Regions from separate parts of the Gordonia sp. IITR100 genome, predicted to be linked through region 3. Evidence: riboswitches for the same ligand, from Rfam matches in the RefSeq annotation. Region 3 holds a riboswitch; each other region holds the start of a gene.
The links. A riboswitch is a leader RNA that binds a small molecule or an ion and turns the genes downstream of it on or off. The one in region 3 is predicted to bind thiamine pyrophosphate.
Positions count from the first base shown of each region.

Region 1: another riboswitch for thiamine pyrophosphate. It lies ahead of thiC (phosphomethylpyrimidine synthase ThiC); the one in region 3 lies ahead of thiO (glycine oxidase ThiO).
Region 2: another riboswitch for thiamine pyrophosphate. It lies ahead of B1818_RS13725 (TenA family protein); the one in region 3 lies ahead of thiO (glycine oxidase ThiO).

Region 1 covers NZ_MVKV01000001.1:278,555-285,341, reverse strand. The annotation lists gene B1818_RS01340 (LLM class flavin-dependent oxidoreductase) at 1-349, opposite strand, end outside; gene B1818_RS01335 (SHOCT domain-containing protein) at 542-931, shown strand; gene thiD (bifunctional hydroxymethylpyrimidine kinase/phosphomethylpyrimidine kinase) at 1,009-1,929, opposite strand; gene thiC (phosphomethylpyrimidine synthase ThiC) at 1,929-3,617, opposite strand; TPP riboswitch at 3,609-3,723, opposite strand; gene B1818_RS01320 (GNAT family N-acetyltransferase) at 3,934-4,281, shown strand; gene B1818_RS01315 ((2,3-dihydroxybenzoyl)adenylate synthase) at 4,448-6,118, opposite strand; gene B1818_RS01310 (salicylate synthase) at 6,276-6,787, shown strand, end outside.
Region 2 covers NZ_MVKV01000008.1:151,110-157,896, reverse strand. The annotation lists gene B1818_RS13755 (ATP-binding cassette domain-containing protein) at 1-1,316, opposite strand, end outside; gene B1818_RS13750 (fused (3R)-hydroxyacyl-ACP dehydratase subunits HadA/HadB) at 1,540-2,637, opposite strand; gene rpmG (50S ribosomal protein L33) at 2,732-2,899, opposite strand; tRNA gene B1818_RS13740 (tRNA-Met) at 2,993-3,066, opposite strand; tRNA gene B1818_RS13735 (tRNA-Thr) at 3,088-3,160, opposite strand; tRNA gene B1818_RS13730 (tRNA-Tyr) at 3,279-3,359, opposite strand; TPP riboswitch at 3,515-3,609, shown strand; gene B1818_RS13725 (TenA family protein) at 3,597-4,322, shown strand; gene B1818_RS13720 (ABC transporter substrate-binding protein) at 4,319-5,344, shown strand; gene B1818_RS13715 (ABC transporter permease) at 5,319-6,113, shown strand; gene B1818_RS13710 (ABC transporter ATP-binding protein) at 6,106-6,787, shown strand, end outside.
Region 3 covers NZ_MVKV01000028.1:137-6,923, forward strand. The annotation lists gene B1818_RS23085 (hypothetical protein) at 130-504, opposite strand; gene thiE (thiamine phosphate synthase) at 821-1,531, opposite strand; TPP riboswitch at 1,580-1,689, shown strand; gene thiO (glycine oxidase ThiO) at 1,686-2,750, shown strand; gene thiS (sulfur carrier protein ThiS) at 2,747-2,959, shown strand; gene B1818_RS23105 (thiazole synthase) at 3,018-3,806, shown strand; gene B1818_RS23110 (ABC transporter ATP-binding protein) at 3,878-4,876, shown strand; gene B1818_RS23115 (ABC transporter permease) at 4,873-5,619, shown strand; gene B1818_RS23120 (LuxR C-terminal-related transcriptional regulator) at 5,747-6,787, shown strand, end outside.

The DNA of each region.
Region 1 (6,787 bases), on a different contig from region 3:
CCTCGGCGCGACCCGACGACAACGCATCGACTGTCGAGAACCGCTGGAACACGCGGATCGGATCATCGGAACTCAGGACGGTGACGGCCGAACCGAGACGCGTCCGGGTGGTGCGCGCCGCGATCGCGCCGAGTACGACCTCGGGTGCCGACACCGCGTAGTCGTCGCGGTGATGCTCACCGACACCGAGGAAGTCGACGCCGACCGTGTCGGCGAGGATGGCCTGCTCGAGCAGATCGCGCAGGGTCTGCGACCCCGAGCGCAATGTGCCGTCGGGTTCGGCGGTGATGTCCCCGAACGTGTCGAGACCGAGCTCGACCTTCTCGATACCTACCGGGTGAGATTCCATGTCGCCCTTCGCGAAGTTGTGATCGTGCGGGGCGAAATCGGAGGAATTGCGCCCGCATTGGTCTCTTCACACGATTTCACTAAATTCTTTCCAGTTCGTCACGGTGTCGAGGTCGGTGCTGTGTAATGCTTCATATCGGTTCATGTGCTCGGCGTGCGAGCGCCGATTCTTCTAGACAAGGGAGACACTCCGATGTGGGATTCATTCTGGGACTTCATCTGGTACACGATCGTCATCTTCGCGTTCGTCGCATACCTGATCGTCCTGTGGCACATCATCAGCGACCTGTTCCGCGACAAGGCGGCTTCGGGGTGGGCGAAGGCGGCGTGGGTGGTCTTCCTGATCATCTTCCCGTACATCACCGCCATCGTGTACCTGCTCGCGAAGGGCAAGGGGATGGCCGAGCGTCAGCGTGAGGCGTACAGCGAGGCCAAGCAGGCGTCCGACGAGTACATCCGGTCCGTCGCAGGCACCTCACCGACCCAGCAGATCGCCGACGCGAAGAACCTGCTCGACTCGGGCGCGATCACACCCCAGGAGTTCGAGCACTTGAAGAGCAAGGCCCTCAGCGGAACCGCCTGACGGTCCCTCGACACAGACAACGCTCCCCGATGGCGCCGGTCGCCGTCGGGGAGCGTTGTCTGTTTCTCGTGTTCGCGTCAGTCCGCCGACCCGACGCCCACACGCCACAGCGGATTGACCGGACCGTGGCCGGCGCCCAGTGGATACGCGGCCGCCAGGCAGCGGGTCACCCAGTCCTTGCCGAAGCCGACCGCCGCGGGAACGTCGTGCCCGTGGGCCAGCGCGCATGCGATCGCGGCGGCGAGGGTGTCGCCGGCGCCGTGGTCGTGCGGGGTGTCGATGCGTTCGTGGCTGAGCTCGATGAACTGGTCGCCGTCGTAGAGCAGATCGGGGGAGTGGTCCGAGGTTCGCAGGTGCCCGCCTTTCACCAGCGCCCAGCGCGGCCCGAGATCGAGCAGTGCCCTGGCCGCGTCGCGCTGCGACGCGGCATCGGTGACCGCGATGCCGGTGATGAGCCGGACCTCGTCCAGGTTCGGTGTCACCACCGTCGCGAGGGGAAACAGGCTGTGCCGCAGGGTGTCGAGTGCCGAGTCGGCGAGCAGCTGGTTGCCGTGCATCGACGCGCACACTGGATCGACCACCAGCGGAACGGATGTGTCCCGGCCGATTCCGCTCGTGCGGCACTGCTCGACGATGGCCTCGATGATGGGCGCCGACGCGAGCATCCCGGTCTTCGCCGCGGCCACACCGATGTCACCGGACACGGAGTCGATCTGCGCCGCCACGGTCTGCGGTGAGATCTCCTCGAACCCGCTCACGCCCACCGAGTTCTGGACCGTCACCGCGGTCACCGCGACACACCCGTGCACCCCGAGCAGGGCGAAGGTGCGCATGTCTGCCTGTATTCCCGCGCCCCCGCCGGAGTCCGAACCCGCGATGGTCAGGACCCGTACCGGGGCCGTTCCGGGCGGTGACAGCGGGAGTCCCGTGTAGGCCTGTTCGTCGACCGTGCGCTGATTCGCGTCGACTGTGCGTCGTCGTGCGTCGTCTGTGCGCATCAGGCGCCGCCGGTCGTCTGGAGCGGGAGGTACACGCGGTTACCAGCCTCGGCGAACTCGGCCGACTTCGCGGCCATGCCCTCGGCGATAGTCCGGTCGATGTCGTCCGCGGTGACGAGACCGTGCTCCTCGGCGTAGGCGCGGACGTCCGCCGAGATCCGCATCGAGCAGAACTTGGGTCCGCACATCGAGCAGAAGTGGGCGGTCTTCGCGGGCTCGGCGGGCAGCGTCTCGTCGTGGTATGCGCGCGCGGTGTCGGGGTCGAGGGCGAGATTGAACTGGTCGGTCCAGCGGAACTCGAAGCGCGCCTTGCTCAGTGCGTCGTCGCGTTCCTGTGCCCGCGGGTGGCCTTTGGCCAGGTCGGCCGAGTGCGCCGCGATCTTGTACGTGATCACGCCGACCTTGACGTCGTCGCGGTCCGGAAGTCCTAAATGCTCTTTCGGAGTCACGTAGCACAGCATCGCGGTGCCGGCCTGAGCGATCATCGCCGCGCCGATGGCCGAGGTGATGTGGTCGTAGGCCGGCGCGATGTCGGTGGCGAGCGGACCCAGGGTGTAGAAGGGGGCCTCCTCGCACAACTCCTCCTCCAGGCGCACGTTCTCGGCGATCTTGTGCATCGGGACGTGCCCGGGGCCTTCGATCATGACCTGCACACCATGCGATTTGGCGATCGCGGTCAGCTCGCCGAGAGTGCGGAGTTCGGCGAACTGGGCCTCGTCGTTCGCGTCGGCGATCGATCCGGGGCGCAAGCCGTCGCCGAGGGAGAACGTGATGTCGTAGCGGCGGAAGATCTCGCACAACTCGTCGAAGTGCGTGTACAGGAACGACTCCCGGTGGTGCGCGAGACACCAGGCCGCCATGATCGAACCGCCGCGCGACACGATGCCCGTCACCCGCTTCGCGGTCAGCGGAACGTAGCGCAGCAGGACACCGGCATGCACGGTCATGTAGTCGACACCCTGCTCGGCCTGCTCGATCACGGTGTCGCGATACAGTTCCCAGGTCAGCGAGGCGGGATCGCCGTTGACCTTCTCCAGCGCCTGGTAGATCGGAACCGTCCCCACGGGGACCGGCGAGTTACGCATGATCCACTCGCGGGTGGTGTGGATGTCGGCGCCGGTCGAGAGATCCATGATCGTGTCGGCGCCCCAGCGGGTGGCCCACACCATCTTCTCGACCTCGTCGGAGATCGAGCTGCGCACCGCCGAATTTCCGATGTTCGCATTGACTTTCACCGCGAAGTTCTTGCCTATGATCATCGGTTCGGACTCCGGATGCCGGTGGTTCGCCGGGATGACCGCTCGCCCGATCGCCACCTCCGACCGGACCAGTTCGGGGTCGATGCCCTCTCGGGCGGCGATGAACCGCATCTCTTCGGTGATGATCCCGGCCCGCGCCCAAGCTAGCTGGGTGCTCGCGCCGTCGACCGGTTCCGGGCGGCGCCAGTTGTCGCGGGTGGGGGCGAGGCCCTTCTCGACGTCGATGCGCGCCGTCGGATCGGTGTACGGACCCGAGGTGTCGTAGACGTCGAGGTGTTCGCCGTTGGTGAGGTGGATACGACGCTGCGGGACGCGCAGGTCGCCGACCGTGAGGTGGTGCTTGGTGCTGCCCTCGATCGGACCGAGGGTCAGGAACCCTGAGTCGGCGGGTGCGCTGCCGTCGCGAGTCGCGGATACACGTGTGCCCATGGCTTGTCTCCCTACGCCGGCATTACCCGGACAGGTTCGAGCGGTCGGCGACCGCCCGTCGCCATCTCAGCCCTCGGTCATCGTGAGAGCCCCCGCGGTGTAGTTGTCGTGCGTCCGCCACCCTACAGCGCGGAGTTCGTTCGGGTCGTAGGGGTGCGCGCGACCGTCTCGATGTGCGACGACCGGACGATCGGGGTCATCAGTTACGGTTCCGTAAGGTACCGTGTGACCCGGATCACAAGCGGGGCCTATGCCGAGGTTCGGACGGCACATGTCAGTGGTCCGATGTCCACGATCAAGAGGTGAGGAGGGTCGGGTGCTACGCAAGCATCGTCAGCGACCACCACAGTCGGCGAAGTCGATCCTGCAGCAGATCTCGCAGGTGGTGCACAATCCCGACCGCGACCGGTTCGAGCTGTGGGTCGCCGGCGACCTGGTCGGCGTGCTCGGCTATTCGACCGAGACGGTCGACGGTCAGACCACCATCACCGTCCTACACACCGTGCTCTACGACGAGTACACCGGACATGGTCTCGCCACCCGACTCACCCGCACCGTCGTGCACTTCACCCGCGAGCAGGGCGCCCGCCTGCGGCCCGTGTGCACCTTCACCAAGCACTATCTCGACGGCCATCCCGGGATCGTGACCCTCGCGCCGGTGTGATCCGAAGGTAAGCCTCGGCGGCTCCGGAACATTCCTCGCCGGACCCTTCGAGGCTCGTCGCTATCGCTCCTCGCACCTCAGGGAGCAGGGGTTATGCGCTTCCTTGGGATTATGGTGCGGTGGTCGCGCTCCTCGCGCCGGTGTGAGGAGCGGGCTCCGACTCGGCTCAGCCTGCCGACGGCTCCGACAGCAGTGTCTCGCGGAGCACCTTTTTGTCGATCTTGCCTACTGCGGTGACCGGGAGCGTGCGCACGACGCGGACCACGTCGGGCAGTTTGAAGGAGGCGAGTCCGCGGTCGGCGAGGAAGGTGCGGATCGCGGCCAGCTCGAGTGGTCGGGCCGGGGGGTGTTCGTGCGAGAGCACGACTGCCGCACAGATCTTCTCACCGAGCGCGTCGTCGGGCAGCCCGACCACCGCGACCTGCCGGACCGAATCGTGGGCGAGGAGGTTCTCCTCGACGTCGTCGGCGGCGACGTTCTCCCCGGCGCGCACGATGGTGTCCTTGATGCGGCCGGTCACGGCCAGGTGCCCCGACGGCAGCCGGGTGACCTTGTCCCCGGACCGGTAGAAGCCGTCCGGCGTGAAGGACTTCTCGTTGTGCGCCGTGGCGCGGTAGTAACCGCGGATCGTGTAGGGCCCCCGCACCAGCAGTTCACCTTCTTCCCCGTCGGGGACATCGGCTCCGCCCTCGTCGACGACCCGCACCTCGTCGAGCTCCGACATCGGTGCCCCTTGCACTTGGTGCACCAAGTCACGCGGGTCGTCGGTCCGGGTGTAGCAGATCAGCCCCTCGGCCATGCCGAAGACCTGCTGGACGACGGGGCCGAGGGCCGCGTCGAGGGCGACGGCGTCGGACTGTGCCAGCTTGGCGCCGCCCACCTGCAGCAGGCGCAGGGAGCTGATGTCCGCCGGCTCCCACTCGGTCGCCGCGCACCAGAGTTGCGCGAGCGCGGGGACGAGCGCGGTCACCGTGACGCGGTGCCGCTCGATGAGGTCGAAAGTGTTGTCCGGACTGGGGTTGTCGGCTAAGACGACGTGGCCGCCCGCACCGAAGACGCCCAGGATTCCCGGGCAGCACAGCGGAAAGTTGTGCGCGGCCGGCAGGGCGACGAGGTAGGTGTCGTCGGCGGTGAGGCCGGCGACGTCCGCGGACAGCCGGGCGTTGAGGTCGTAGTCGTCGTGCGTGCGCGCGATGAGTTTCGGCAGTCCGGTGGTGCCCCCCGACACGAGGAACAGGGCGGGTAGCCCGGCGTCGGGGGCAGCCGGGAGCTCGACCGAGGCGGGGTCGGCGTCGGGGAGCGGTGTGAATCGACCAGGTTCGCCGGAGATGAAGACCTGCGCGACGTCGGGCACCCGTGACTGCAGCTCGGTCGCGAGCTCGCGATAGTCGAACCCCCGGCGGCCGTCCTCACCGATGTAGGCGACCGCGCCGGCACCGGCTGCGAGATGGGCGATCTCGGTGATCCGGTGCGCGGGCAGCGTCATCACCGGAACGACACCCGCGCGTAGGAGGCCGTACAGGGTGACCGCGAAGTCGAGGGAGTTGTTCAGCTGCAACACGACCCGTTGCGTCGGCCGCAGTCCGGCCGCGACGAAACCGGCGGCACGACGGAGGGTGGCGTCGCGGAACTCGGCATAGGTGAGCGTGCGCGGCCCGTCGGTGGAGGCGTCGGTCAGCGCAGGGGAGTCGGGAGTTCGCTCGGCGGCCAGATCGAGGCCGGCGAACAACGGGCGGTCGAGGAAGACGCCGGCGTCGCGGTACTTCTGTGCCTGTGCGTCGGTGTGGGGAGCGAAACCGTCGAGCAGATCGGTCGCGGGGTCGAGATGCGTCGGCATGAGTTCATTCAAACACAGGCAGGATAGGGTAACCTTACCGGTCGATGCAGGGCGGGAGGCCGGCTGTCGACCCGCGGGGGATTGTTTGATTAGGCTGCCCTAAGATTCCCTATGATCATCGGTGCTCGAGTGCATCACGACCGGAGGAACGAAGGACATGTCGCTGACAACCGAATCGCACGCCGCGCAGTTCGTCGACCTGCTCGCGCCGGCCTCGCCGCTGAGCGAGTCCGATGCCGCGCGGATCACGGCGGCCTGGGCCGGCTCCGGCGAATTCGGCGACCATGTCGTCTACGAGCGCGACCGGCGCTGGACCTTCGCGGCGGGTGTCCGCGCCCGCGTGGTGATCACACGCAGTGAGGTCATCGTCGACGATCAGGGCGACCGCACGACGACGCCCTGGCGCGGCGACCCCGCCGACGCGCTCGCCGCCGCGACCGCGTCGCTGTCGATTTCCGACTGGCGCGTCTACGGCTGGGTCGGTTTCGACTTCTGCGCCCCGTATCACGGCATCCTCGAGCGCGTTCCCGAGGACACGGTGCTGGCGCACCTCATCGTTCCCGAGTTCGAGGCGACTGTCGATGCCGACGGGGTCGACACCGGGTCGCTCGACGCCGAGCGTGCCGGTCGTCTCCTCGAGATCGCCTCGCGAGCAACCGTTCCCGGCGA
Region 2 (6,787 bases), on a different contig from region 3:
TAGATCTCGTGCGCGGTCCGGTCGGGGTCCCACCGCGGGACCTCCTGCGTGAGGAAACCGAGGTGCGCACCGGCACGGACGTCGAGCCGGCCCTCGTCGGGCGGGAGCAGTCCGGCGAGCACCGCGAGCAGGGTCGACTTGCCGGTTCCGTTGCGTCCGACGAGAAGCAGGCGCGATCCGCCGACGATCGACACCGACACCGGCGTCTCGAGGCGGCCTGCGACGGTGAGGTCCCATCCGTCCACGAGCGGCGCCCCGGCGCGGGTGTCCGAACCCGGCAGGCAGAACTGGCCCGGCGGCACCGGCACGGTGATCCGATGTCTCTCCAGCTCGTCGACGCGACGGTTGAACAGTTGCACGGCTCCGCCGGCCCGGGTCGCCCGCTGATGCTTGCCGGTGCCCTTGTCCGGGGTCCAGTGGCTCTGCAGGCGCCCGCGGGCCGCGTCCGCCGCACGGATGAGTTCGGCGTGCGCAGCCTGCTGAGCGGCGTGATCTCGCTCCCAGCGCTCACGTTCGCGGCATCTGCCGACGACCCATCCGTCGTAACCGCCCCGGTATGTTCGCGGGCGTCCGTCCCGCGTCGGATCGAGGTCGATGAACTCGGTCGCGACGTCGCGCAGGAAGGCGCGGTCGTGACTGACGACCGCGACTCCGCCGGGGTGCGACCGCAGCCTGCGGGACAGAAAGGCCATCGACTCGGCGTCGAGGTGGTTGGTCGGCTCGTCCAACAGCAGCAGGTCGGTGCCGCCGCCCAGCACCACCGCCAGCCGCACGCGGTACCGCTGCCCCACCGACAGAGTCGACAAGGGGCGGTCCCGGTCGGTGCATGCCGCCATGCCGGCGAGCGCGATGTCGATGCGACGTTCGGCGTCCCACGCATCGAGCCGGGTGACCGACTCGAGGGCGGCGGCATAACCGTCGTCGGCACCCGGCGCTCCCTCGGCCAGCGCATCGGTAGCGGCGTCGAGTTCGGCCAGTGCTGCGAGCGAGTCCCCGACAGCGTCGGAGATCAGTTCCCCGACCGTGCGCGCGTCGCCCGTCGGCAGGTCCTGCTCGACCATCGCGACCGTGCCGGCGCGGGTGACGGTCCCGCCGTCCGGGATCACGGCGCCGGCCAGGACGTGGAGCAAGGTGGTCTTGCCGCGACCGTTCTCGCCGACCACCGCAAGCCTCGACCCCGCGGAGACGGTCACATCGACGTCGCGGAGGACCGTGCGCGGGCCTCGTACGACGCTCACGGCCTCGGCACGGACGTGGGCGGCCGAACCCGCCGGGAGTCGACCTTCGGATATGTGGGTACTGCGTTCAGCAGACATGGTGTGTTCTCAGCTCTTCGGTAGCCGATGAGACTGGGCTTCTCATCGGGTCGGGAGCCGGACAGCACGACACAGCCGTCCGGCGTCTGGACCGGGACGGCGTACGAGAACTACAGGTGGGAGCTCACAGGGAACTCGTCGCCGTCAGCGACGAGTCCAGAGCTTCAACGAGGCGATGCCGGAGTACATGGGTGGCGACCCTAGCAGCGACGATCACTCTCGATCAATTGAATTGGATGACGGCCTGCGCGCGTCCGAAGATGCGGCGATCGCCCTGCTTGGCGGTGATCGCGATGGTCCCGCGACGAGTTGCGGGATCGAGCGACTTCACCTTGCCGGTGAAGTCGACGGCCGCGCTGTCGTCGGCCGGGACGTACACCGGGCTGGTGAAGCGCACGTTGTACTCGCAGAAGGCCGCCGGGTCGCCGATGAACTCGGAGACGAAGCTCGCGCCGAGCCCCATCGTCTGCATGCCGTGCGCGACGACGTCGTCCATGCCGGCCGCGTTCACGACGTGGTCGGAGAAGTGGATCGGGTTGGGGTCGCCGGCCACGCCCGCATAGTTCGCGAGATTGCCGCGCGTCAGCAGGTACCGCTTGGGCGTGAGTTCCTGACCCACCGTGAGCGTGTCGAAGTCGACGGCACCGAAGGCGCCCGGCGACTGCGTCGGGTCGGGGAGGTCGTAGCGACCCGCCTTCGGCTCGACGGTGTGCCCGGATTCGCCGATGGCGTCGACCTTGATCATCACGTGGTCGAGTGACGCCTCGAGTTCGGGGTCGACGTCCATGCCGGGACGCGCGGCCAGAGAGGTCCACGTGGTCATGACCGGCTCGTCGTGCTGGTTCCAGATGACGTTCTTGGTGACCATCAGGTCGATCATCTCGGGACTGCTCACGTGCCGGAACGACTCGAGCGAGACGTCGCAGATCAGGCGGTCCCCGACCTTCATCGGCTGGTGGTAGACCAGCCGCTGGTCGGTCTGCATGATCTGCCACATGTCGTAGCCGGTGACGACGTCTTCGAAGAGCTTGCGCTGGGCGATGATCCCGAGCACCGACACGTAGGTGGGCGCGGCGATCAGGCGGTCGTGGCCGAAGGCCCGGGCGCCCTCCTCGCTCCAGTGGGTCGGGTGCGCATCCTGCACGGCCATCGCGTGCTTACGGATCTCCTCGCGGCCGATCTCGTAATAGTCGTCGACCGTGTAGTGGAAGCCGACGAGGCTCTGCGTGTGGGCGGCGATCTCGTCGGGGGTCGGCTTCGCGCCACCGTTCGACGCCTCGTCCGGACGATCCTGGATCTCGGCTCCGCTTACCTGTGACATTGAGCTCTACTCCTTCGGCCGACACAGCAAGACGGGCTGCCTCATCGAGAGGCAGCCCGCTGCTGGTGGTACTTCGAAACGGCCGACGACGGCGTCAGCGCGATTCCTTGTGCCCCTGATGCTTGCCGCAGTTCGGGCAGAACTTCTTGATCTCGAGGCGATCGGGATCGTTGCGGCGGTTCTTCTTCGTGATGTAGTTACGGTGCTTGCACACCTCGCAGGCCAAGGTGATCTTGGGGCGAACATCTGTTGAGGAGGCCACTTGATTGCCTTCTTTCGGGTGGTACGTGGTCGGGTTCGGAAGTTCCCTCAGGGCTTGCGACCCTTGCGCTCGGTTCCGGTCGGACCCGATGTGTAGCGGTGGAGGGACTCGATCCCTCGACCTCACGATTATGAGTCGTGCGCTCTAACCAGCTGAGCTACACCGCCCCGCGGACTTCTCGTCCAGCGAGCCCCCTGACGGAATCGAACCGTCGACCTTTTCCTTACCATGGAAACGCTCTGCCGACTGAGCTAAGGGGGCGTGCCCCGGGCGATTGTGCCCGAGAGCCTTAACGAGGTTACACACTCGCGTCTGCGCTAGACAAATCGCTGGTCGGAGACCGACTGTCGAGCAGTTTTCGCGAGAATGGACCACGCCGTGGCAGGTATAGGATTCGAACCTATGTAGCTTGCGCGACGGATTTACAATCCGCTCCCTTTGGCCGCTCGGGCAACCTGCCGTGCCGCTCTTCCGGCCACCGTGACGGCCGTACGAACAACGCCGTGAAGAATACAACGAACACCGCATCAACGCGCAAACCGGCTGGTCAACAGGCCGGGACATGGTCGTGGCACAGGCGTCCCACTGCGACCCCCACTCCTGCTACTGTGGCTGCGTTCTGACACGGGGTGCTCCGCGACGCGGGGCTGAGATGAGACCCGAGAACCTGTCCAGGTAATGCTGACGAAGGGATGTCATGTCTGTGCATGCGCACGTGCCGGTCTCCGGCCGTTTCTCCGACCACCTCTGGGAGGAGACGAAGGGGTTGCGGACGGCGATCGACGACCTCGAGTTCCTGCGGCGGCTCGGCGACGGGACGCTGCCACTCGAGGTGTTCCGCACCTACATGGAGCAGGACTCGCTGTACCTGGCCGGGTACGCGAAGGCCCTCGCCATCCTGGCGTCGAAGTCCCCCGACCCGCAGACCGCGGGGTTCTGGGCGAACTCGTCGGCCACCGCGGCCACCGTCGAGTCGGCGCTCCACGGCGACCTGCTCAACGGCGACCTGCTCAACGGCGGCCAACTGCCGCCGCGTGAGGGCGAACCCGAGCCGTCGCCGGCGTGCCTGGGGTACGTGTCCTACCTGACGGCCGTCGCCGCGACCGAGTCGTATGCGGTCGGCGCGGCCGCGGCCCTGCCCTGCTTCTGGATCTACGCGGAAGTCGGCCGGGCCCTGGCCGCGAGTGCCGCCCAGGTGCTCGCCGCCGACCCGAACCACCCCTACGCGCAGTGGGTGACCACCTACGACGCCCCGGAATTCCAGGAATCCGCCTCGCGGGCAAGGGAACTCGTGGACGAGGCCGCGGCGCACGCCGGCGAGCGGGAGCGGGCCGCGATGGCCACGGCGTTCACCGTCGCCACCCGGTTCGAGCTTCTGTTCTGGGACACCGCGCTGAACCCGCAACCGTGGCCCGCCGCATGAGCGCCCGCGCGCGCCGCCTCCTCACCGTGCTCGCCGCCGCGGTCGTCGCGTCGTCGGCGATCACCGCGTGCGGTTCGGGCGCCGGTTCGGACGGCAGCATCCGATTCGCGCTCGACTGGTCCCCGAACACCAACCACACGGGCTTGTTCGTGGCGCAGCAGCGCGGCTGGTTCGAGGAGGCCGGACTCGACGTCGAGATCCTGCCGTACAACAACACCGCCGTGGACACCATCGTGGACGCGGGCAACGCCGAGTTCGGGATCAGCACCCACAACTCGTCGACCTTCTCGCGGGCATCGGGCGCGCACACCATCTCCGTGTTCGCGCCGCTGCAGAAGTGGGCCACCGGCATCGGTGTCCGCGCCGATCGCCGCGACATCACGAGCCCGAAGGACCTCGACGGGAAGACATACGCCGGTTTCGGCGACCCGGGCGAGGAGAAGACCCTCGAGCAGGTGATCCGAAACGACGGCGGCACCGGCGAGTTCACCTCGGTGACCCTCGGAACCTCGGCATACGAGGCGGTCTACTCCGGTCAGGCCGACTTCACCGTCTCCTATCTCGCGTGGGAGGGCATCGAGGCCGAGCATCGCGGAACCCCGATGAGGTACTTCCACTACACCGACTTCGGATTCCCGGAGGCATACGCGATCGTCGTCGACGCCAACGAGGACTGGCTGGCGGACAACCCGGACCGCGCGGCGGCCTTCGTGACGGCGCTGCAGCGCGGTTACCAGGCAGCGGCCGACGACCCGGACGCGGCGGCCCGCGACCTCCTCGCCGCCAACCCCGGTGCGTTCAACGACGAGCAGTTGGTGTTCGAGAGCCAGCGCATGCTCGCCGGTCAGTACATGAAGGACGCCGACGGCCGGGTCGGGCGACAGACGCTCGAACAGTGGGCCGGGAACTCCGGGTTCCTGTACCGCAGTGGTCTGCTGACCGGCCCGGACGGGGCGCCGCTCACGACCGAGCCGGACTGGTCGACGTACTTCACCAATGACTACCTCGACACCCCTCGGTAGCACCGGCCTGCGTCGCATCGCGCCCGCGCTCGTCGCGGTGGTCGTCCTGGTGGCGGTCTGGCAGGTCTACGTCGACGTCAGCGGGATCCGGCCGCAGGTGCTGCCGTCGCCGTCGCGCGTCGTCGCGCAGGGTTGGTCGCACCGCGCGGAGATCGGGGTGCACGCCGCGGCGACGCTGCAGGTGACCCTGATCGGGTTCACGGTCTCAATGGTCCTGGCCTGGCTGCTGGCCATCGTCGTCGACTTCTCGCCGGCGCTGCGACGGGCGTTCGTGCCGTTGTTCGTCGCCTCCCAGACCCTGCCGATCATCGCGATCGCACCGCTGATGATCATCTGGTTCGGCTTCGGCCTGCTCCCGAAGGTGCTGGTCATCGCCCTGGTCACGTTCTTTCCGGTGGCGATCGGCCTGATCGAGGGATTCGCCGCCACCGACCGCGAGGCCGGCGCGCTGATGCGCAGCATGGGGGCCACCCGCCGCCAGGTCTTCCGCTACGTGCGGCTCCCGTCCGCGCTACCGAGGTTCTTCACCGCGTTGCGGATCGGCATCACCTATGCGGTGGTGGGCGCCGTGTTCGCCGAGTACGTCGGCGCCACCCAGGGGCTCGGCATCTACATGAGCCTGCAGAAGAACTCGTTCCGCACGGACCTGGTGCTCGCGGCCGTGCTGGTGACCGCGCTCCTGAGCGTCACGCTGTACCTGCTCACCTTCGCCGTCGAGCGGATCGTCGCGCCCTGGGCCCGCGCCGAGGACCGGAACCACCATGACTGACCACCGGCTGGTCCCGGACCACCGACTTGTCGTCGACCGGCTCACCAAGTCCTTTCCCCGACCCGGACGCGGACAACCTCGCCGGGAGGTCCTCGACGGGGTGTCGTTCACCGCCGAGCCCGGCGAGTTCGTCTCCGTCATCGGGCCCAGCGGATGCGGCAAGAGCACCGTCTTCGGCCTGCTGGCCGGACTCGACGTCCCCGATTCCGGCAGCGCGTCCGTCGGCTCCGAACCCGCCGTCGCCGGACACTGCGCGTACATGCCACAGAAGGACCTGCTGTTCCCGTGGCGCACCGTGCTGGACAACACCATCCTCGGCCTCCAGGTGCAGGGCGTGCCGACGAAGGAGGCCCGACGCCGGGCCGCGGACCTCTTCCCCGCCTTCGGACTCGCCGGATTCGAAGACGCCCGCCCGTTCCAGCTGTCCGGCGGGATGCGACAGCGCGCCGCACTCCTGCGCACCGTCGTCTCGAATCGCGACCTGGTGCTGCTCGATGAGCCGTTCGGCGCCCTCGACTCACTCACCCGGACCGAGATGCAGACGTGGTTGCAGTCGGTGTGGCAGCGCTATCGGTGGACGGTGCTGATGATCACCCACGACGTCCGCGAGGCCGTCCACCTCTCGGACCGCGTGATCGTGCTGTCCGCCCGCCCGGCCACCGTGGTCCACGAGG
Region 3 (6,787 bases):
ACGAAGGGCTGGCGACCCATCTCGCCAGGACCCTTCGTGACGGCCTCCGCAAGCTCCGGCCTCCTCAGGGAGCAGAGGTTTTTTCGAAGTCCACGACGGCCGCGAGGCCGCAGATACTGAGGGCCAGGGTCACACCCCGGCGTCCAGCAGTCGGTTCGCCCCGGCGACCAGCGCGTGGACGTTCGCCTCGTCGCTGCTCGCGCCCTCACCGACGGCCCAGGCCTGCCGGCCGTCGTGCTCGCACAGCAGGAACGTCGTGACCAGGCCGTCGACGACCCGCTGGTGCAGCCGGACGATCTGAACCGGGGCGCCGACGTCGTAGAGGATCGAGGTCATCGCACCGACGGGGCCGGCGGCGACGGCGCTGCGGGACATGATGCGGTCGGCGATCGCGAGCGTCGCGCGGCACTCGACCAGGTCGCCCGAGCACGGGACGGCAGAGAAGGAGCCCAGCCGGATCGTGCCGCCACGGGAGTACTCGTCGGTGAATTGCTGCCAGGTCATCCCGGCGGCCTCCTCGTGCATCCCAGGGGGAAGCGGGCGGCCGAAACGTGCGGCGAAGTGGTCGCCACTGTGCCGGTCGTCGCGCTCGGTCCACGAACAGGATCGACGAGGTAGATGAAGAGGGTGCATCTCGAAAACCGATTTCGGTCGAAGAACGGATGACCGACTGGAGAGCGCAACCGACCCGCAGCGGGGGGTCGGTCAGATTCAGACCCCGCTGCGGCGGGTTACGAGAACGCTCGTGATGCACAACATGATCGGTCCACCATAGACCCGCGACACCGACCGGGCAAACGTGTTTCCGCCAGGGGAACCGCTAGAGCATCCCGGCGAGGTCGGTGGCTGCGGCGGCCGGGTCGTCGGCCGCGGTGATGGCCCGCACGACGACGATGCGCCGCGCCCCGAGCGCGGTGACCTCCCCGACGCGGCCGGCGTCGATCCCGCCGATGGCGAACCACGGCTTGGCTGATTGTGTTGCGGCCGTTGAGGACACGAGGTTGAGGCCGGCGGCGGCGCGGCCCGGTTTGGTGGGCGTGGTCCAGCACGGACCGACGCAGAAGTAGTCGACGTCGTCGTCGGCGATCGCGGCGGCAGCCTGCTCGGGGTCGTGGGTCGAGGCGCCGATGAGGACGTCCGGTCCGACGATCCGGCGGGCCGCCGACGGCGACAGGTCGCCCTGTCCGACGTGCAGGACATCGGCCCCGGAGAGCGCCGCGACGTCGGCCCGGTCGTTGACCGCGAGCAGGGCACCATGCGCGTCGGCGACCGTCCGCATGCCCGCGAGGATCTCGAGTTCCTCGCCCGCCTCCAAGGTCCCGAATTCGCGCTCGCCCGGCGAGTTCTTGTCGCGCAGCTGCACGATGTCGACGCCGCCCGCGAGCGCCGCGTCGACGAAGTCGAGCAGGTCACCGCGTTCGCGGCGGGCGTCGGTGCACAGGTACAGGCGGGCCGTGGAGAGCCGCCGGCGACGGTCCGTCGCGGAGCCGGGGTCCGTCGACGCGGAGCTGGTGCGGTTCGGGGTCGTCACGCCGACCAGGCTAACCGGACCCCCGACGCCCCGGCGTAGGGTGGATCGCACGAACACACGGGAGTCCGGATCGGCCGGGCTGAGAGTGCGGACAGATTCCGCTGACCGTCGAACCTGATCCGGGTCATTCCGGCGAAGGAAGGTGATTCCCAACGTGGATTCCCCACCGCAGCGCCCTGCCCACCGCGCCCTGACGGTCGTCGGGGGCGGTGTCATCGGGCTGACCTGTGCGCTCACCGCGGCCGACGCCGGATGGCGGGTTCGCGTCCTCGACGCCGGCACCGACGAGCGCGCGTCCTGGGTCGCCGGCGGCATGCTCGGTTCACTCGGCGAGGGTCATCCCGGCGAGGACGCGTCCCTGGCCCTCTCGGTCGAGTCGGTCCGGCTGTGGCCGGCGCTCGTGAAGCGGCTCGACGACCCGGGTGTCGTCACCGCCACCGACTCGCTGTTCGTCGCGGCCTCGGCCACCGACATCGAGTACCTGCGGCATCTCGCCGATTTCGTCTGGGCCGGGCAGCCCGCCACCGATGCCGCGCTGCAGTCGGTGACCGGCCGCGACATCCGGACCCTGGAACCGTCGCTGAGCTCTCGACTGGTCGGTGGCTACCGCGCGGTCGGCGAGTGGTCCGTCGACAACCGGCGGCTGCTCGAGGCGTTGCGCGCCGCCGCGACGTCGGCGGGTGCCGAGTTGGTCTCCGCGCGCGTCGAATCCCTGGCCGATCTCGACGACCTCGGTTCCGACACCCAGATCCTGCTCGCCGCCGGACTCGGCACCGCGGCCCTCTGGCCGGGTGTGCACCTGCATGCGGCGAAGGGGGAGATCCTTCGCCTGCGCCGCACGCGCTGGTCGGTGCCGCCGCCCGGTCACGTCGTCCGGGCACGCCTCCACGGGCGGGCCGTGTACCTGGTGCCGCGCGAGGGCGGAGTCGTCGTCGGCGCCACCCAGTACGAGGCCGAGGGGATTGCCGACCGCGCGCCGCAGGCCGGCGGGGTCGCGGATCTGCTCGCCGACGCGATCGAGGTCTTCCCCGGGCTGCGGACCTACGAACTGACCGAAGCGGGGGCCGGTCTGAGGCCGTGCACCGCGGACGGATTGCCGATCGTCACCCGTGTGGACACACGAACGGTCGTGGCGACCGGGCACGGGCGCAACGGGATCGTCCTCGCGCCGGGCACCGCCGCCCGCGTGTTGTCGATTCTGGAAGGAGCAGAGGAATGAGTATCACCGCGAACATCACCGTCAACGGCAAGAGCGTCGATGTCGGCGCCGACACGTCGGTGCGCGACGTCGTCATGGGGCTGGGGTTGCCGGACCGGGGGATCGCGGTCGCGGTGGACGGCGCGGTCGTCCCGCGCGGCCGCTGGGACCGGCACACGATGACCGACGGTGCCGTCGTCGAGATCGTCACGGCGGTGCAGGGTGGCTGAGCTCGCCGATCTGAAGCCCGACGCCTCGCGGACCGAGCAGAGGTCCGGCGACGAGACGATCCCGGATGCGGACCATCTGCGCATCGCCGGTCGCGACTTCTCGTCGCGACTCATCACCGGTACCGGCGGCGCGTCGAATCTCGCGACCCTGGAACGCGCGCTGGTCGCGTCGGGGACCGAGTTGACCACCGTCGCGGTTCGGCGCGTCGACGCGGCCTCGGGCACCGGGGTCTTCGATCTGCTGCGCCGGCTCGACATCGCCGTTCTGCCCAACACCGCGGGCTGTCACACCACCGCCGAGGCGGTCCTGACCGCCCAACTGGCGCGCGAGGCGTTCGAGACCGACTGGGTGAAGCTCGAGGTGGTCGCCGACGAACGCACCCTGATGCCCGACGCCATCGAACTCGTCGACGCCGCGGCCGCACTGGTGGCCGACGGTTTCGTCGTGCTGGCCTACACCAACGACGATCCGGTCCTGGCCGCGCGACTCGCCGATCTCGGGGTGGCGGCGGTGATGCCCCTCGGGTCGCCCATCGGGACCGGACTCGGAATCCTCAACCCGCACAACATCGAGATGATCGTCGACGACTGCCACACCCGCTTCGACGACCCGCTGCCGGTCATTCTCGACGCGGGCATCGGGACGGCGAGCGACGCGGCTCTTGCGATGGAACTCGGTTGCGACGGCGTGCTTCTGGCCACGGCGGTCACCCGGGCGGAGAACCCCGAGCTGATGGCGACGGCGATGCGGCACGCGGTGGCCGGGGGCCGACTGGCCGCGCGCGCCGGCCGGATCCCCAAGCGCTTCTGGGCGCACGCGTCCTCGCCCGGGCGCGACCGGGACTGACGCGCGATCCCGCGACCGGCCATCCGAACGACAGACCGGGCCGCTCCGGATTCGGCGGCTATGGTCGAGGCGTGTTGCAGGTAGCGAATCTGACGAAGGACTTCGGCGGTCAACGCGCGGTCGACGACCTCACCTTCGAGGTGGGGCCGGGACGGGTCACCGGTTTCCTGGGCCCCAACGGTGCGGGTAAGTCGACGACCATGCGGATGATGCTCGGACTCGACCGCCCGACATCGGGCACGGCGACGATCAACGGGCAGCGCTACCGGGACCTCGAGCATCCGCTGCGGCAGGTCGGTGCGCTGCTCGACGCCCGGTGGGTGCATCCCAATCGCAGTGCGCGGTCCCACTTGCGGTGGCTCGCGGCGAGCAACCGGATCCCGGCCGCCCGCGTCGACGAGGTGCTCGAGACGGTCGGGCTCACCTCGGTGGCCAAGAAGCGCGCCGGCGGCTTCTCGCTCGGTATGTCGCAGCGGCTCGGGCTGGCGGGTGCCCTGATCGGCGACCCGCACACACTGCTGTTCGACGAGCCGGTCAACGGCCTCGACCCGGAGGGCATCGTGTGGATCCGCGGGTTCATGCGCAAGCTCGCCGCGGAGGGGCGGACGGTGTTGGTGTCGAGCCATCTGCTCACCGAGATGTCGCTCACCGCAGACCATCTCGTCGTCATCGGGCGGGGCCGGCTGATCGCCGACTGTTCGGTGGCGGAGTTCACCGGGCGGGCCCGGCAGTCGGTGCGGGTGCGCGGCCCGCAGCTCGAACAGTTGCACGCCGCGCTCGCGGCGGCGGGGCTGAATCCCGCGCCGGGTGACCCGGATGCCCACGGGCGCCCGGTGATGCGCGTGCCGGACACCACGACCGATCGGGTCGGCGACCTCGCCGCCGCCGCGGGCATCACCCTGCACGAACTCGCCGCCGAGTCGGCGTCACTGGAAGAGGTCTTCATGTCGATGACGGCGCACGCCGTCGACTACACCGCCGTCGACAACCGCGCCGTCCACGACCCCGCCGTCCACAACCCCGACGCCCACAACCGGGCCGTCGGGAACCACGGGGGAGTGAACCGGTGATCGCCGCGATCAACGCCGAACGGATCAAACTCGCCAGCACCCGGTCGCCGTACTGGTGCCTCGGCGTCGTCGTGGTGCTGGGCCTGGGCTTCGCGGTGCTGCTCGGCGCCATCGCCGGCGGTTCCTACGGCAGTCCCGGTGAGACCGACGCCCTGACCGACGACTTCCTGCTCGGCGTCAACCAGTTCGGGGTCGCGGTGCTCGCGATCATGGCGATCCTGGGCGTGACCACCGAGTACCGCTTCGGCACGATCCGACCGACGTTCGCGGCGATCCCGCGTCGGCCCCAGGTCCTCCTCGCGAAAGCGGTCGTGTTCGGCGGACTCTCGTTCGCGGTGGTGGCCATCGTGTCCGTCGTCGCGGTCGTGGCGGCGCAGGTGCTCGCCGGCGTCGGAGTCTCGCTCACCGGGCCCGAGACCGTCCGGCATCTCTGGGGCACGCCGGTTTTCGCGATGCTGTGCGCGCTGATCGGCCTCGCGGTGGGCGCGCTGGTGCGGCATTCGGCGGGTGCGGTGGCGATCGTGCTCGTCTGGATGCTGGCCCTCGAGCGCATCGTGTCGGTGCTCCCGCGCGTGGGTGAGCACATCGTGTCGTTCCTGCCGTTCCTGAACGGGTGGAACTTCCTCGCCGGCGGGAGCGACACGTTCCACTGGAACGCCTACGGTTCGTTGGCCTACTTCGCGGGCTTCACGATCGTGTTGCTGGCGGCCGCAGTGGCCGTGACCAATGCCCGGGATGCGTAGTTCGCGGATTTTCTTCCGCCGATGTCAAATCCGGAATTAGCCGCGTGTCGACAGGGCCATCCGGTCGGACCACATTGGTGCTTCCGGGCGGCCCATTGTAGGGCCCGGCAGACTAAAATTCGCGGTTATGTCCACGAATTGGCCGCTCGTCGAGCGCGATCGGGAGTTCCGCACGATCCAGGCGGCCCTCAGGGGTGAGACGACCGGCTGTGGGGTGGTCCTGACCGGTGACTCCGGCGTGGGCAAGACGACCCTCGCCCGGCACGTCACCGCCGAGTTGCCGACCGGGGTGCGCTGGGTGGCGGGCACCGAGTCCGCGCGCTCGATCCCGCTCGGTGTGTTCGCGCATCTCGTCGGTCCGGCGACGTCGAGCGATCCGGTCACCTACCTTGCGGCGGCCCGTGAATCGCTCCTCGCCGACGGCGATGTCGTGATCGGGGTCGACGACGCCCACCTGCTCGACGAACTGTCGGCGACGCTGCTGCATCAGCTCGCGATCGACCGTGCGGTGCACATCGTCGCGACGGTCCGCAGCGGCGAGACCGTCCCGGATGCAGTGACCTCGCTGTGGAAGGACAATCACCTCACGCGGATCACGTTGTCGCCGTTCACCAAAGAGCAGAGCGTCGACCTCATCGAGTCGGTGATCGGCGGGCAGCTCGAGGAGCATTCGGCCGATCGCATGTGGGAGGCCTCCGGTGGGAACGCCCTGTTCCTACGGCATCTCGTCGACGGTGCGCGGCAGGCCGAGACGCTGCGGCAGGTCAACGGCGTGTGGCAGCTACGCGGACGCGCCGCCATCACCTCGGAGCTGGCATCGCTGCTCGAGGGGCGGATAGAGCAACTCGACGCGCCGGTCCTCGGGGCCCTCAAATACCTCAGTCTGTGCGAACCCCTCGACATCGACGTCCTCGCCGAGCTCGCCGGCGAAGAAGCCGTCGAAGAGGCGGAGATCGCCGGGCTGGTGCGCATCACCCGCGACGGGCGGCGCCTCGACGTCGCCTTCCACCACCCGCTGTTCGGTGAGGTGATCCGGCGCCGCCTGGGTCTCGTGTCGTCGCGGCGGCTGCGCGGCCGGCTCGTCGAGGCGTTGCAGTCACGGCCCACGAACACCCCGGCCGAGCGGATTCGGCTCGCCGATCTCGCGATCGAGAGCGACGTGGAGATC